Regions from separate parts of the Streptomyces sp. ADMS genome, predicted to be linked through region 2. Evidence: riboswitches for the same ligand, from Rfam matches in the RefSeq annotation. Region 2 holds a riboswitch; the other holds the start of a gene.
The links. A riboswitch is a leader RNA that binds a small molecule or an ion and turns the genes downstream of it on or off. The one in region 2 is predicted to bind thiamine pyrophosphate.
Positions count from the first base shown of each region.

Region 1: it holds a riboswitch for thiamine pyrophosphate, as region 2 does, so the genes downstream of both, RB628_RS03500 (thiamine ABC transporter substrate-binding protein) here and thiO (glycine oxidase ThiO) in region 2, are expected to answer to the same signal.

Region 1 covers NZ_JAVFVX010000005.1:61,915-68,992, forward strand. Annotated here, with positions in the region: gene RB628_RS03490 (ABC transporter ATP-binding protein) at 1-742, opposite strand, end outside; gene RB628_RS03495 (ABC transporter permease) at 745-2,415, opposite strand; gene RB628_RS03500 (thiamine ABC transporter substrate-binding protein) at 2,439-3,521, opposite strand; TPP riboswitch at 3,604-3,709, opposite strand; gene rlmN (23S rRNA (adenine(2503)-C(2))-methyltransferase RlmN) at 3,735-4,841, opposite strand; gene RB628_RS03510 (hypothetical protein) at 4,944-5,615, opposite strand; gene RB628_RS03515 (phosphatidate cytidylyltransferase) at 5,741-6,856, opposite strand; gene frr (ribosome recycling factor) at 6,856-7,078, opposite strand, start outside.
Region 2 covers NZ_JAVFVX010000031.1:9,104-16,181, reverse strand. Annotated here, with positions in the region: gene pknB (Stk1 family PASTA domain-containing Ser/Thr kinase) at 1-1,110, opposite strand, end outside; gene RB628_RS15965 (thiazole synthase) at 1,312-2,115, opposite strand; gene thiS (sulfur carrier protein ThiS) at 2,119-2,319, opposite strand; gene thiO (glycine oxidase ThiO) at 2,328-3,491, opposite strand; TPP riboswitch at 3,488-3,600, opposite strand; gene RB628_RS15950 (hypothetical protein) at 3,650-4,033, shown strand; gene RB628_RS15945 (FAD-dependent oxidoreductase) at 4,066-5,304, shown strand; gene RB628_RS15940 (Rv2175c family DNA-binding protein) at 5,401-5,772, shown strand; gene thiE (thiamine phosphate synthase) at 5,874-6,560, shown strand; gene metF (methylenetetrahydrofolate reductase [NAD(P)H]) at 6,679-7,078, shown strand, end outside.

The sequences.
Region 1 (7,078 bases), on a different contig from region 2:
CCGCGACCTGCCCGCTCACCGTCGCCTCGACGACGTTGTCGAAGCCGAGGAAGCGTGCCACGAACTCGTCGGCGGGCCGCTGCCAGACCTCAAGTGGCGTACCGGACTGGGCGATTCGCCCGTCTCGCATCACGATCACCCGGTCGGCGAGGGCGAATGCCTCGCTCTGGTCGTGGGTGACGGCGAGCACGGTGGTGCCCAACCGGCCGAAGAGTTCCCGGAGTTCGACGACGAGTCGCTCACGCAGCGAGCGGTCCAGCTGGCCGAGCGGTTCGTCGAGCATCAGCAGCCGGGGGCGGGGCGCGAGGGCGCGGGCGAGCGCGACGCGCTGCTGTTCCCCCCCGGAGAGCGCGGCGACAGCACGTCCGGTGGCCCCCGGCAGCCCGACCAGTTCCAGCAACTCCCTTACACGTATGTCCTGTTGCGCCTTGGGTACCTGGTGCATACGCAGCCCGAAGGCGACGTTGCCGCCGACGTCCCGCTGAGGGAACAGCTGGTGGTCCTGGAACATCAGGCCGACCTCGCGCTTGTGTGCGGGCACCCCGCCGAGGTCCCGGCCGTCGAGCAGCACCCGCCCCGCGTCGAGGGGCTGGAGTCCGGCGACTGCCCGCAGCAGCGTCGATTTTCCGCTGCCGCTGGGTCCGAGCACGCACACGATCTCGTGCTCGGCCACATCGAGGCCGACGTCGTCGAGCACGGTCCGCGCCCCGAACCGTACGGTCGCTCCTTCGAGACCGAGCATGGTCAGAACTCCCCCGTCCGGTCGGTCCGAAGCCGCTCCAGCACGAGCAGGGCCACCGCGCACACCACCATCAAGATCGTCGAAAGGGCCATCGCCTGGCCGTAGTTGAGGTCACCGGGGCGCCCCAGCAAACGGGCCACGGCGACCGGCAGGGTCGGGTTGTCGGGCCGGGCGATGAACACGGTCGCCCCGAACTCGCCCAACGACACGGCGAACGCGAACCCGGCCGCGATCAGCAGCGCCCGCCGCACGATCGGCAGATCGACCTCGCGCCAGACCCGCCAGGGCGAGGCCCCGAGCACGGCCGCCGCCTCCCGCAGCCGTCCGTCCACGGCCCGCAGCACCGGCAGCATGGTCCGTACCACGAACGGCACCCCGACCAGCGCCTGCGCGAGCGGTACGAGGATCCAGCTGCTGCGCAGATCGAGCGGCGGCTCGTCGAGTGCGATGAGGAACCCGAACCCGACGGTCACCGCCGACACCCCCAGCGGCACCATCAACAGCGCGTCGAACCCCCGTACGATCCGCCCGGCATCGCGCCGGGTGAGCGCCACGGCGGCCAGCGACCCCACGACAACGGCGATGCCGGTGGCGGCGACGGCGTACTGGAGCGAGTTCCCGATGGCGGCGATCGGCGCCACCAGGAAGATGCCGGACTCGTCGCTGGTGAGCGCCTTGTAGTAGCCGAGGCCCGCACCGCCGGGCGTCGCGAACGACCGCTGCACGAGCACGGCCAGCGGCAGCACCAACAGTACGGCGATGCTCGTCAGCACCCCGCCGAGCAGTGCCCACTGGCCCCGGCCGCGCGGCCGGCGTGCGGTCGTCTCCGGCGCCACGAGCCGCAGCGCGCTCTCCCGCCGCCGTACCGTCCCGGCGTGCACGGCGAGGATCGCGCCCACCGCCACGAACTGCAGAACCGTCAGCACGGCGGCCGTACCGAGGTCGAAGATCTCCGACGTCTGCCGGTAGATCTCCACTTCGAGAGTGGAGAAGGTCGGTCCGCCGAGGATCTGCACCACCCCGAAGGAGGTGAAGGTGAAGAGGAAGACCATGAGCGCGGCGGCGGCGACAGCGGGCCCGAGGGCGGGGAGAGTGACCCGCCGCCAGGCCGCGAGCCTCGACGCGCCGAGCACCCGCGCGACCTCCTCCTGACGCGGGTCGAGCTGTGCCCAGAGCCCGCCGACCGTCCGCACCACGACGGCGTAGTTGAAGAAGACGTGCGCGAGCAGGATGGCCCACACGGTCGTGTCCAGCCGTATGCCCCACAACTCGTCGAGCAGCCCGCCCCGACCGACCAGCGCCAGGAACGCCGTACCGACGACGACGGTCGGCAGCACGAACGGCACGGTCACCACGGCCCGCAGCATCTGCTTGCCCCTGAAATCGAAGCGCGCGAAGACATACGCGCCGGGGAGCGCGACCAGCAGCGTGAGCACGGTCGATGCGAGCGCCTGCCAGGTGGTGAACCAGAGGACGTGCCGGATACCGGAGTCCCCCAGCACGTCCCCGACCCGGCCCAGCCGCCAGACCCCGTCGACGTGAAGGCCGCGCGCGACGATCGCGGCGACGGGGTAGGCGAAGAAGAGCGCGAAGAAGGCGACGGGCAGAACCAGCAGGGCACCGCGCAGAGCGGCGCCCCTCCGGCGCGCAGCCACAGAGGCCACTTCGCTCACTTCCGTCGGTTCCGTTAGCTCCGTTACTTCAGTACGAGCGAGGTCCACGACTTGACCCACTGGTCACGGTGTTCGGCGATCTTCGCGGGGGCCATGGTCTCGGGGTTCTTGGCCTGCGGCCCGAACGCGGTGAACTCGGCGGGCACCTGGGCGCCCTCCCGCACGGGGTACACGAACATGTTGAGCGGCATGTCCTCCTGGAAGGTCTTGCCGACGAGGAAGTCGAGCAGTGCCTTGCCGCCCTCGCTGTTCTTGGCGTTGCTGAGCAGCCCGGCGTACTCGACCTGCCGGAAGCAGGTACCAGTGGCGACCCCGGTCGGAGCGGTGGCCGGCTTCGGCTCGGCGAAGATCACCTCGGCGGGCGGCGAGGAGGCGTAGGAGACGACGAGCGGCCGGTCCCCCTTGGCCTTCTTGCCGCCGGCCGACCCGGAGAACTCCTCGTTGTACGCCTGCTCCCAACCGTCGACGACCTTCACACCGTTGGCCTTGAGCTTCGTCCAGTAGCCCGTCCAGCCGTCGTCGCCGTACTTCGCGGCGCTGCCGAGCAGGAACCCGAGTCCCGGAGAGGAGGTGGACGCGTTCTCCGTGACGAGCAGGTCCTTGTAGGCGGGCTTGACCAGATCATCGAAGGACTCGGGTGGCGTCAGCTTGTGCTCGCTGAACCAGGCCTTGTCGTAGTTGACGCAGATGTCGCCGGTGTCGATCGGGGTGACCCGGTGCTTTGCCTCGTCGGCCCGGTAGGCGGGCAGGATCGCGCCGGCGTCCTTCACCTCGTACGGCTGGAACAGCCCGTTGTCGAGCGCGCGGGAGAGCAGGGTGTTGTCGACACCGAAGAAGACATCGCCCTGCGGGTTGCTCTTGGTCAGGATCGCCTTGTTGACGGCCTGCCCGGCGTCGCCGTCCTTGAGGACCCTGACGGTGTACCCGGACTGCTTCTCGAAGGCGGCCAGGACGCTCTTCGAGACGGCCCACGAGTCGTGACTGATGAGGGTGACGGTCTTGGAGTCCGCCGCCGAACCGCTGCCGCCGTCCTCGGACCCGCACGCGGACAGCGTGACAAGCCCGAGCCCGACGGCCAGGGCCACGACCTGCTTACTGATGCTCAATGGATTCTTCCTCCTGGGATGACCAGGAAGAGACGCGGCCCTGCCCGGGACCCATGGAGGGTTCCCGGGCAGGGCGCAACAGCTTGAGTGATGACCGAACTTCCTACCCAGAATGACCTGGGCGAGGTTCAGAGGGTCTGCGGTCTGTCCCGCACTCTCAGCGCTGTGGCGCTCCCCTGTCGGAATATGAAGATGTGTATGTACGGCATAAGCCTACCGCTCGGTGGCAGCCAGCTGCCCGCACGCCCCGTCGATCTCCTGCCCGCGGGTGTCCCGGACCGTGACGGGCACCCCGTGCGCGGCGATGGCCTCGACGAACGCCTTCTCGTCCTCGGGCCGCGAAGCGGTCCACTTGGACCCCGGAGTCGGGTTCAGCGGAATCAGGTTGACGTGCACGGGCTTGCCCCTGAGTAGCCGCCCGAGCCGGTCACCGCGCCAGGCCTGGTCGTTGATGTCCCGGATCAGCGCGTACTCGATGGACAGCCGACGCCCCGACCTGGCCGCGTACTCCCACCCTGCGTCCAGGACCTCGCGCACCTTCCACCGGGTGTTGACGGGCACGAGGGTGTCGCGCAGCTCGTCGTCGGGCGCGTGCAGGGAGATGGCGAGCCGGCACTTGAAGCCCTCGTCGGAGAACCGGTGAATGGCCGGCACCAGCCCGACGGTCGAGACGGTGATCCCACGCTGCGACAGCCCGACGCCGTCCGGCTCGGGGTCGGTCAGCGCACGGATGGCACCGACGACACGCTTGTAGTTGGCGAGGGGCTCACCCATACCCATGAACACGATGTTGGAGAGCCGCGCGGGCCCACCGGGAATCTCCCCGTCCCGCAGCGCGCGCATGCCGTCGACAATCTGGTGCACGATCTCGGCGGTGGACAGGTTCCGGTCGAGCCCGGCCTGCCCGGTCGCACAGAACGGGCAGTTCATCCCGCACCCCGCCTGCGAACTGATGCACATGGTCACCCGGTCCGGGTACCGCATGAGCACCGACTCGACGAGCGTCCCGTCGACCATCCGCCACAGCGTCTTGCGGGTGGTGTCCTGGTCGGTCGACAGATGACGCACGACCGTCATCAGCTCCGGAAGCAGCGCCTCCTGGAGCTTTCCGCGCGAAGCGGCCGGGATGTCCGTCCACTCGGCCGGATCGTGCGCGAACCGCGCGAAGTAGTGCTGCGAGAGCTGCTTGGCACGAAACGGCTTCTCACCGATCGCAGCAACGGCCTCTTTACGCTCGGCGGGCGTGAGATCGGCAAGATGCCGCGGCGGCTTCTGGGCTCCGCGCGGGGCGACGAATGTGAGTTCTCCGGGCTTAGGCATGGCTGTACCAGTGTCGCAGACATCCGGACAGCCCCTCGCCGCCCTGTGGGCAACGTCCAGCGCACCCACAAAAGGCCAGGTCATCAGGGGATTCCGACCTACTCACCGCGGCGCCGCAGCCATCACCCCCCGCAGCTGCGCCACCTCCCGCTCCAGCTCGCGGTAGTGGTCGCTGACCTTGCGCCGGGCCGTCGGTGTGACGCGGCCCCCGTCCAGTTCGGTCAGCCGGTCGTTCAGGGCGGTGAGGCCCGCCTGCCAGCCGTGCCAGTCGTCGGCGCCCTGGGCACAGGCAAGTTCGTCCTGGGCGGCACGCATGGCCGCGTGGACTCCCTGACGCAGCGGGACCAGATCCGCGCGCAGCCGTTCGGTGCGCTGGCGGAGATAGGCGAGGGACTCTCCGACTCCGGCGAACGTCTCCCCCAGCTCGGTCATCGACCTGACCTGCTCCGCGAGCGCCTCCAGCCAGGGCAGGGCCACCTCGACGCCGTGCTCGGCCGCCTCGACCGTGGCGGTACGGACCTCGTCGTAGTGCTGGGACACGCCGTCCAGGTCGGCGAAGACGCTCACCGCGCCGGTCGTCTGCTCGCGGATGGTGTGCGAGGGCAGGCCGTCGCCCTGGTCAAGCATCGCTTCGATCCGCGCCAGCTCGCCCCGCACCGCCCGGCGCAGCTCCAGCAGGGCCTGATGGGCCGTGTCGGCCGCTTCGACAGGCCCCTCGACAGCTGCCAGCCCCTCGGCCTGCCGCTGGCGTCTGGTCCGACTACGCCCCCACATGCACGCCACCTCTTCCGGACACCTCGACCGCGCTGAAGTCGATCTTAGGTTCGAAAGGAGTGGTTTCGGCCCGACGTGGGCGTTTCACAGGAAACCCGGACCGTACTGGAACATTCCGACCGACCTCAGCCCACGAAGGCCACGAACAGCAACCACACGACAGGAGCCGTGGGAAGGAGCGAATCCAGCCGGTCCATGATTCCGCCATGGCCCGGCAGCAGGGTGCCCATGTCCTTGATGCCCAGGTCGCGCTTGATCATGGACTCGCCGAGGTCGCCGAGTGTGGCGCTGGCCGCGACCGCGAGGCCCAGCAGCAGGCCCTGCCACCAGGTGCCGTCGTCGATCACGAACTCCATCAGCAGCGCACCCGCCACCATCGCGAACGTGATCGCACCGAACAGGCCCTCGCGGGTCTTGCCGGGGCTGATGCGCGGAGCGAGCTTGTGTTTGCCGAAACGCCAGCCGATCGCGTACGCGCCGGTGTCGCTGACAACGGTCAGGAGCAGGAACGTCATGACGCGCCGCGCGCCGTCGTCGGCGGTCAGCATCATCGCGACGAACGTGGCCAGGAAGGGAACGTAGAAGGCTGCGAAGACGGCTGCCGTGACGTCCTTGAGGTAGCCCTCCGGAGGTTCCGTCATACGCCAGACCAGGACCGCGAGCGCGGTGAGCGCCATCGCGACCCACGCGCCCTCGGCACCCCGGACGTATCCGGAGACGACCATCGCGGCCCCGCCGAGCGCGAGCGGCACCAGCGGTGCCTTGATGCCCTTGCGCTCCTGGAGCCGGGACGTCAGCTCCCACAGGCCCACCACGACGGCGACAGCTATCACGCCGACGAAGACGGCCTTGACGACGAACAGCGACGCGATGACGACCGCACCGAGCCCGACGCCGACCCCTATGGCCGCGCCCAGGTCCCGGCCCGCGTTCTTCTTCTGCGGGACGGGGGCGGGCTGCGGGGTGTCGTCGGGCGTGGGCATGGAATCCGGCTTCTGCGGTACCGCCCCGTAGGGCTGTGCCTGCGGCGTCTCGTCGCGGAACAGGGGGCCGCCCGGCCGAGCGGCCCCCTGGTCGTCATCCTGGTTTCCGCCATGTGCGGGTACGTCGGGCACGATGGGCATGGGGCGAGTCTGCTGCGCGTGGTGCGCATCGTACGCGGGACCCGCCGGGGCAGCCCCTCCGTCGGACGGCCCCCAGTACCCGGCGTGGGGCGGCGCCCCCCAGGAAGAGTCGTTCATCAGACTTCGAGAAGCTCCGCTTCCTTGTGCTTGAGAAGCTCGTCCACCTGCGTGACGTACTTCGCGGTGGTGTCGTCGAGCTCCTTCTCCGCGCGGCGGCCCTCGTCCTCGCCGACCTCGCCGTCCTTGACGAACTTGTCGATGGCGTCCTTGGCCTTGCGGCGGATGGCCCGGATCGAGATCTTGGAGTCCTCGGCCTTGGTACGGGCCACCTTGATGTAG
Region 2 (7,078 bases):
GATGGCGAACGGCGCACGCCGTTTCGGGCTCCGCGCGGCCCGCCGGGAGGGCGGGGCGGCCTCAGGGAGAGCGACGGCCCCCAGCCGGCTCGTCTGACTGGTTCGGTCGGTCCGGTTGGACTGCCGCTCGTCGAGCGGGGGTTCGTCCTCGTTGACGGGCAGGGGCCGTGGCACCGACAGCGCGCGCGGGATGACGCTGGTCAGGTCCTCGGCGTTGTCGTGCCCCGACGCGACGGCCTGCGGCGGTACGGCGTCCAGCTGCTCGGCGTCGAGCGAGCCGCGCGTCTCCAGGACCTGCGAGAGCAGCGACACGGCGTCGTACGGGCGGATGCCGGCGTTGCGCGCGGTGGCGGAGGCGACCAGCGCGTCCAGTTCGAAGGCCAGGCCCGGTACGAGGGCCGACGGCGGCGGCACGTCCTCGTGCAGGTGCTTGTAGAGCACCAGCGCGGGGGAGTCGCCGTAGTGCGGCTGGTCGCCGGTCAGCATCTCGTAGAGGACGATGCCGCAGGCGTACACGTCGACCCGGGGGTCGGCGGTGCCGCTCTCGATCTGCTCGGGCGCGAGGTAGGAGACGGTGCCGAGGACGGAGCCGGTCGTGTTGGTGACCGTGTCCACGGCCCGCACGAGCCCGAAGTCGGCGACCTTGACCCGCCCGTCGTCCCCTATCAGCACGTTCTCGGGCTTCATGTCCCGGTGGACGAACCCGGCCCGGTGTGCGGCGCCGAGCGCGGCGAGCACCGGCTCCAGGATGTCGAGCGCGGCCCTCGGCTGCAGCGCGCCGCGCTCACGCAGCACGTCACGCAGGGTGCAGCCGGCGATGTACTCCATGGCGAGATAGACGTACGACCCGTCGGCGCCCTGATCGAAGACCTGTACGACGTTGGGGTGCGCGAGCCGGGCCACGGACTTCGCCTCCCGGATGAACCGCTCGACGAAGGAGCCGTCGGACGCGAGCGAGGGATGCATCACCTTGAGGGCGAGCACGCGGTCGAGACGGGTGTCCACGGCCCGGTAGACCGTTGCCATCCCGCCGACCGCGATCCGTGCGTCCACGCGATAGCGGCCGTCGAGCACCTGCCCGACGAGAGGGTCCTGAAGGGTCGTATCCACGCAGGTGAGTGTACGAGCCGCCGCTGACAAGGCCGCGGTTTCGGCCAGGAAAGCACAGGAAAGCAGCGGTACTGCAGCCGACCTGTGACGCAGATCGCAACGGACAAGCGCCGATGGTGAGAAAGCCCCACAGGAGAGCTCCGCTGGTAAACGGACCGGCAACGAGTGGTGCGCGGGTGCGAGACCAGAGGCCAGGCGCCTTCAGGGCGCCTGAAAAGCAGGCCGCTCAGGATCCAACCGGGCGACCCCGGCGACAGGAGACGAGGCCGAAGCGAGGTGCCGCCGGGGAATCCGCCCGGCCCGGTAGGCCAACCGCCCCGCCGAAACCGCGTACCGCATCCCCTCCGCCATCAGCACGGGCTCCTGGGCCCGGGTCACCGCCGACGCCAGCATCACCCCCGCACACCCCAGTTCCATCGCCAGCGCCGCATCCGACGCCGTCCCCGCCCCCGCGTCCAGAATCACCGGCACACGCGCGTGCTCCACGATCAGCTGGAAGTTGTGCGGGTTGCGAATCCCCAGCCCCGACCCGATGGGCGACCCGAGCGGCATGATCGCGGCGCACCCGACGTCCTCCAGCTTCCGCGCGAGGACCGGATCGTCGCTGGTGTACGGCAGCACCGTGAACCCGTCCTCCACCAGCACCTCCGCCGCGTCCAGCAACTCGATCGGATCCGGCAGCAGGGTCCGCTCGTCGGCGATGACCTCCAGCTTCACCACGTCCGTACCGAGCGCCTCCCGGGCCAGCCGGGCCGTCAGCACGGCCTCCCCGGCGGTGAAGCACCCCGCGGTGTTGGGCAGCACCCGGATACCGAGCCGCTCCAGCACCGACAGCACCGACCCGTGTACCGAGGGATCGACGCGCCGCATCGCGACCGTCGTCAGCTCCGTGCCGGAGGCCACCAGCGCCCGTTCCAGCACGTCGAGGCTGGGCGCACCCCCCGTACCCATGATCAGCCGGGACGTGAAGGTCGTACCACCGAGGACAAAGGGATCGTCGGCCATGGCTCAGCCTCCTTGGACGGCGGTGAGGACTTCGACGCGGTCTCCCTCGGAGAGGGGGGTCGACGACCAACGCGCGCGCGGGACGACGGTTTCGTTGAGTGCGGCGGCCACACCGGAGGGTGCCGAGGTGAGGGACTTCACCAGAGCGTCGAGCGCGGTACCCGGGGAGACCGCACGCTGCCGGCCGTTGACCAGGATGTTCACGTGACGGCTCATACGAACTGCTCCATGCGCACGGGGTCGAACCGCCGGGGGGTGAAGGCCCGGGCCTCGTCCGGCAGTTCACCGGTGGCCAGCGTGTGCGCCAGCACGTCACCCGTGACCGGGGTCAGCAGCACACCGTTGCGGTAGTGGCCCGTGGCCAGCAGCAGCCCCTCCAGCCCGGTCGGGCCGAGCAGTGGCGCGTTGTCGGGAGACCCGGGCCGCAGCCCCGCCCGGGTCTCCGTGAGCGGCAGTTCGGTGATCCCGGGGACGAGCTCGTGGGCGTCGCGCAGCAACTCGTACACGCCGCCCGCCGTGACCGTCGTGTCCCAGCCCAACTCCTCACTCGTGGCACCCACGACCAGCTCACCGTTCGCGCGCGGCACCAGATAGACCTGGCTGCCGCGCACCACGGCCCGCACGGTCCGGCTCAGGAACGGCGCGTACCGTTTCGGCACGGTCAGCCGCAGCACCTGGCCCTTCACTGGCCGTACGGGCGGCAGCACGGCCTCGGGGACGCCCGCGAGCCGCCCGCTGAGACTGCCGCCGGCCAGCACGATCGACCCGGCGGCCAGTTCGTCGCCCTCCGAGTCCGTGACCGCCACGGCCCGCCCACGCCGTACGACGAGCCGCTCGGCCCACGTCCGGCGCAGCACCGTCCCGGCCCGCTCGCACGCGGCCACCAGCGCCCCGGCGAGCCGCCGCGGATCGATCTGGTGGTCGCCGTCCACCCGCAGCCCCCCGCGCACGCCCGGCGCGAGCATCGGTTCCAGGCGCCGGCATTCGCGCCCCGACAGCCACTCCGATTCCAGGCCCGATCGCTGTTGCAGGGCGTGCAGTTCGCGCAGCTCGGCGCGATCGTCGGCGTCGAGCGCGACGGCGAGTGTGCCGCAGCGGCGGTAGCCGAGGTCGTGGCCGGTCAGTTCGGTGAGTTCGGCCACGAAGTCCGGGTAGCGGCGGGCCGATTCCAGGTTCAGCCCCAGCAGGGTCTGCTCCCCGTGGTGCAGCTCCGTGACGGCGGCCAGCATCCCGGCGGCAACCTGTGCGGCCCCGCCGCCCGGCGCGGGATCCACGACGGTCGTGGCCAACCCCCGCTGTGCGGCCCGCCAGGCCGTCACGAGCCCGATGATCCCGCCTCCGACGACAACGACGTCCGACGTGTGCGTACGCGACATGGGCGTCCAGCCCCTCCCTTCGCCGGCATGACCCGGATCAGGTTCGTACGGTCGGAGGCCGCCAGCCTCCCTCTCAGCCCGGTGCGTCCGGGCTCCCGCGTGCTTACGCTGGTCAGCCTAGCTCGCAGAGCAACCCGCATGTAAGGGAGCCTTCGCCCATGCCCCGCTCGCTCGACGGTCTCGTCCTCGCCCCGGTCGCTGACCAGGCCCCAGGCCAGGTGGGGACGCGCACCAGGTTCGCGTACCACGAGAAGGACGGCGAGATCTGGGCGGAGTACGCGGGCGGCGACGTCGTACGCGGCCGTCTCGTGGGTACGCGGGAAGGTGACCGTCTCGACTTCCGGTACGTGCAGCTGAAGCACGACGGCACGACGTCCGCGGGCCACTGTGTGTCCGAGGTGACCGAACTGCCGGACGGGCGGCTGCGGTTGGCGGAGACCTGGGAGTGGGAGTCGCAGCCGGGCAGCGGGACGAGCCTGGTCGAGCAGGTCGCACAGGTCGAGCCGGCGGATGTGGAGGAGATCACGGACCGCGCCCACTGACTGACAATCTGTCAGTTGTCTATGGTGATCGGGTGAGTGAGCAGACGCAGGCACAGGGCGCGCAGGGGCTGTCGCAGCCCCGGCGCGCGGTCGTCGTGGGCGCGGGCATGGCCGGGGTACAGACCGCGGTCGCCCTCCGGGAGCAGGGTTTCACCGGTTCCGTCACACTGATCGGCGCCGAACCCCATCAGCCGTACGACCGTCCGCCGCTGTCCAAGGCCGTTCTGCTCGGCAAGGCGGAGGACTCCGCCTTCGACGTCGACTTCGAGGCCCTCGGCATCGAGGTGCAGCTCGGGCGCGAGGTGCTGGGCGTCGACACCGGCCGGCACGAGCTGGGCACCGCCGAGGGGCCCGTCCCGTACGACGTCCTGGTCCTCGCGACCGGTGCCGAACCGATCCGCCTGCCGGGCACCGAGGGCGTACCCGGTGTGCATCTGTTGCGCACCCTCGACGACGCCGAGCGGCTGCGGCCCGTGCTGGCACGCCAGCACGACATCGTGGTCGTCGGGGCCGGCTGGATCGGCGCCGAGTTCGCCACCGCCGCGCGCGAGGCCGGCTGTGCGGTCACCGTCGTGGAGGCCGCCGACCGGCCTCTCGCGGGCGCCCTGCCCGCCGATGTGGCCGCGCCGATGGCCGCCTGGTACGCCGGCAGCGGCGCCACTTTGCGCACCCACGCGCGCGTGGCACGCGTCGAGCCCGGCGCGGTGGTGCTCGACGACGGCTCGCGGCTGCCCGCGGGCGCCGTCGTCGTCGGCATCGGGGCCCGCCCGGCCACGGCCTGGCTCTCGGGCTCGGGGATCGCCCTGGGTGACCACCGGGAGGTCGTCGCCGACGACCACCTGCGCACCTCCGCTGCGGACGTCTACGCGGTCGGCGACTGCGCCTCCTTCCCTTCGGGAAGGTATGGCCGGCGCCTTCTGGTCCACCACTGGGACAACGCCCTCCAGGGACCCCGTACGGTCGCCGCGAACATCGTCGGGGAGTCCCCGGCGGTCTACGACCCGGTCCCGTACTTCTGGTCGGAGCAGTTCGGCCGCTTCGTCCAGTACATCGGCCACCACGGGGTCGCCGACACCACCCTGTGGCGCGGCGACCCGTCGGGCCCCGCCTGGACGGTCTGCTGGCTGCGGGAGGGCCGCCTGGTCGCCCTGCTGGCCGTGGGCCGCCCCCGCGACCTGGCCCAGGGGCGCCGCCTGGTCGAGGCGGGAACCCTGATGGACGCCAGGGCGCTGACGGACCCGTCCCGGCCCCTGAAAGCGGCCACGGCCTAGCGCGGCCCGGCTCGACGCGGCCTCGACGCCACTGTGACGGCGCAGGTCGGAGGGGCCCGGCTTCCGACTGTCAGTGCGGGATGGCACGCTTGTCCCGTGACCGAGATTGACGCAAAGATCGATGCTCTCGTCCCCGCCTGGCTCACCCTCCCCGACATCGCCGAAGTGCTCGATGTCGAGGTGACACGCGTCCGGCAGCTGGTCAGGGAAGGCCAGCTGATCGCCGTACGCCGTGGTGAGAACCGTGCGCTGCACGTCCCCGCCGCCTTTATCGACGGGGTCGAGCAGAAGGTCGTCAAGGGCCTCACCGGCACCTTGACGCTCCTGAGGGACGACGGCTACTCCGACGAAGAGATGCTGGAGTGGCTCTTCACTCCCGACCCGAGCCTGCCCGGCACCCCCGCGCAGGCCCTCAGCGAGAATCGCGGCACGGAGGTGAAGCGCCGCGCCCAGGCGCTCGCCGTCTGATCCGACAAGCCGTTCGGCGTGCGGTTCGCGGGCCGCACACCGCCACACAGGGGCGCGCCCGGGGGAGACACCCCGGGGCGCGCCCATGGGGGGACCCACGTATGCCCGAGACGACCGAGATAGTGCCCGGGGAGACCGCAGGCGCCGGCGCAGCCCGCGCCCGGCTCGCCGACGCCCGGGTCTACCTCTGCACGGACGCCCGCCGACGACAGGGCGACCTCGCCGAGTTCCTGGACACCGTGCTGGCCGGCGGGGTCGACATCGTGCAACTCCGGGACAAGGGCATGGAGGCAGCCGAGGAACTGGACCACCTCCAGGTCTTCGCCGACGCCTGCGCCCGGCACGGCAAGCTCCTCGCGGTGAACGACCGCGCGGACGTCGCCCACGCCGCCCGTGCCGACGTGCTGCATCTCGGCCAGGGCGACCTGCCCGTCCCGGCGGCCCGCGCGGTCCTCGGCCCGGACGTACTCATGGGCCGCTCCACCCACGCCGAGTCCGAGGCCGCGGCAGCCGCCGTCCAGGAGGGCGTGGACTACTTCTGCACCGGCCCCTGCTGGCCGACCCCGACCAAGCCGGGCCGCCACGCCCCCGGCCTCGACCTGGTCCGGTACACGGCCGGGCTCGCCACCGAGCGCCCCTGGTTCGCCATCGGCGGTGTAGACCTCGGCAACCTGGACGAGGTGCTGGCGGCCGGCGCCCGCCGGGTCGTGGTCGTACGGGCGATCACGGAGGCGGGCGACCCGGGCGCGGCGGCGACGGAGTTCGCCAAGCGGCTGCGTTCCCTGTGACCGGGTGACGGGAGATCCCTGAGCTCCAGGTGTCCGAGGCGTGGACAACAAGTCGACAATCCGGGCAAATTTCCGCCATCCGGTTGGGGGACCGACGCCCCCTGGCTAACCTGCGGGTATGGCTTTCGGAACCGCGTCCACCAGGACTGACCGCGCACGGACTGTGCGTGACATGCTCGCGTCCGGCAAGACCACGTACTCCTTCGAGTTCTCGGCGCCGAAGACTCCCAAGGGCGAGCGGAACCTGTGGAACGCGCTCAGGAGGGTCGAGGCGGTCGCGCCGGACTTCGTGTCCGTGACGTACGGCGCCGGCGGGTCGACCCGGGCGGGCACGGTCAAGGAGACCCAGCAGATCGTCTCCGACACGACGCTCACCCCGGTCGCCCACCTCACTGCGGTCAACCACTCCATCGCCGAACTGCGCAACATCATCGGCCAGTACGCCGACGCGGGCATCCGCAACATCCTGGCCGTGCGCGGCGACCCGCCCGGCGATCCGATGGCCGAGTGGGTACCGC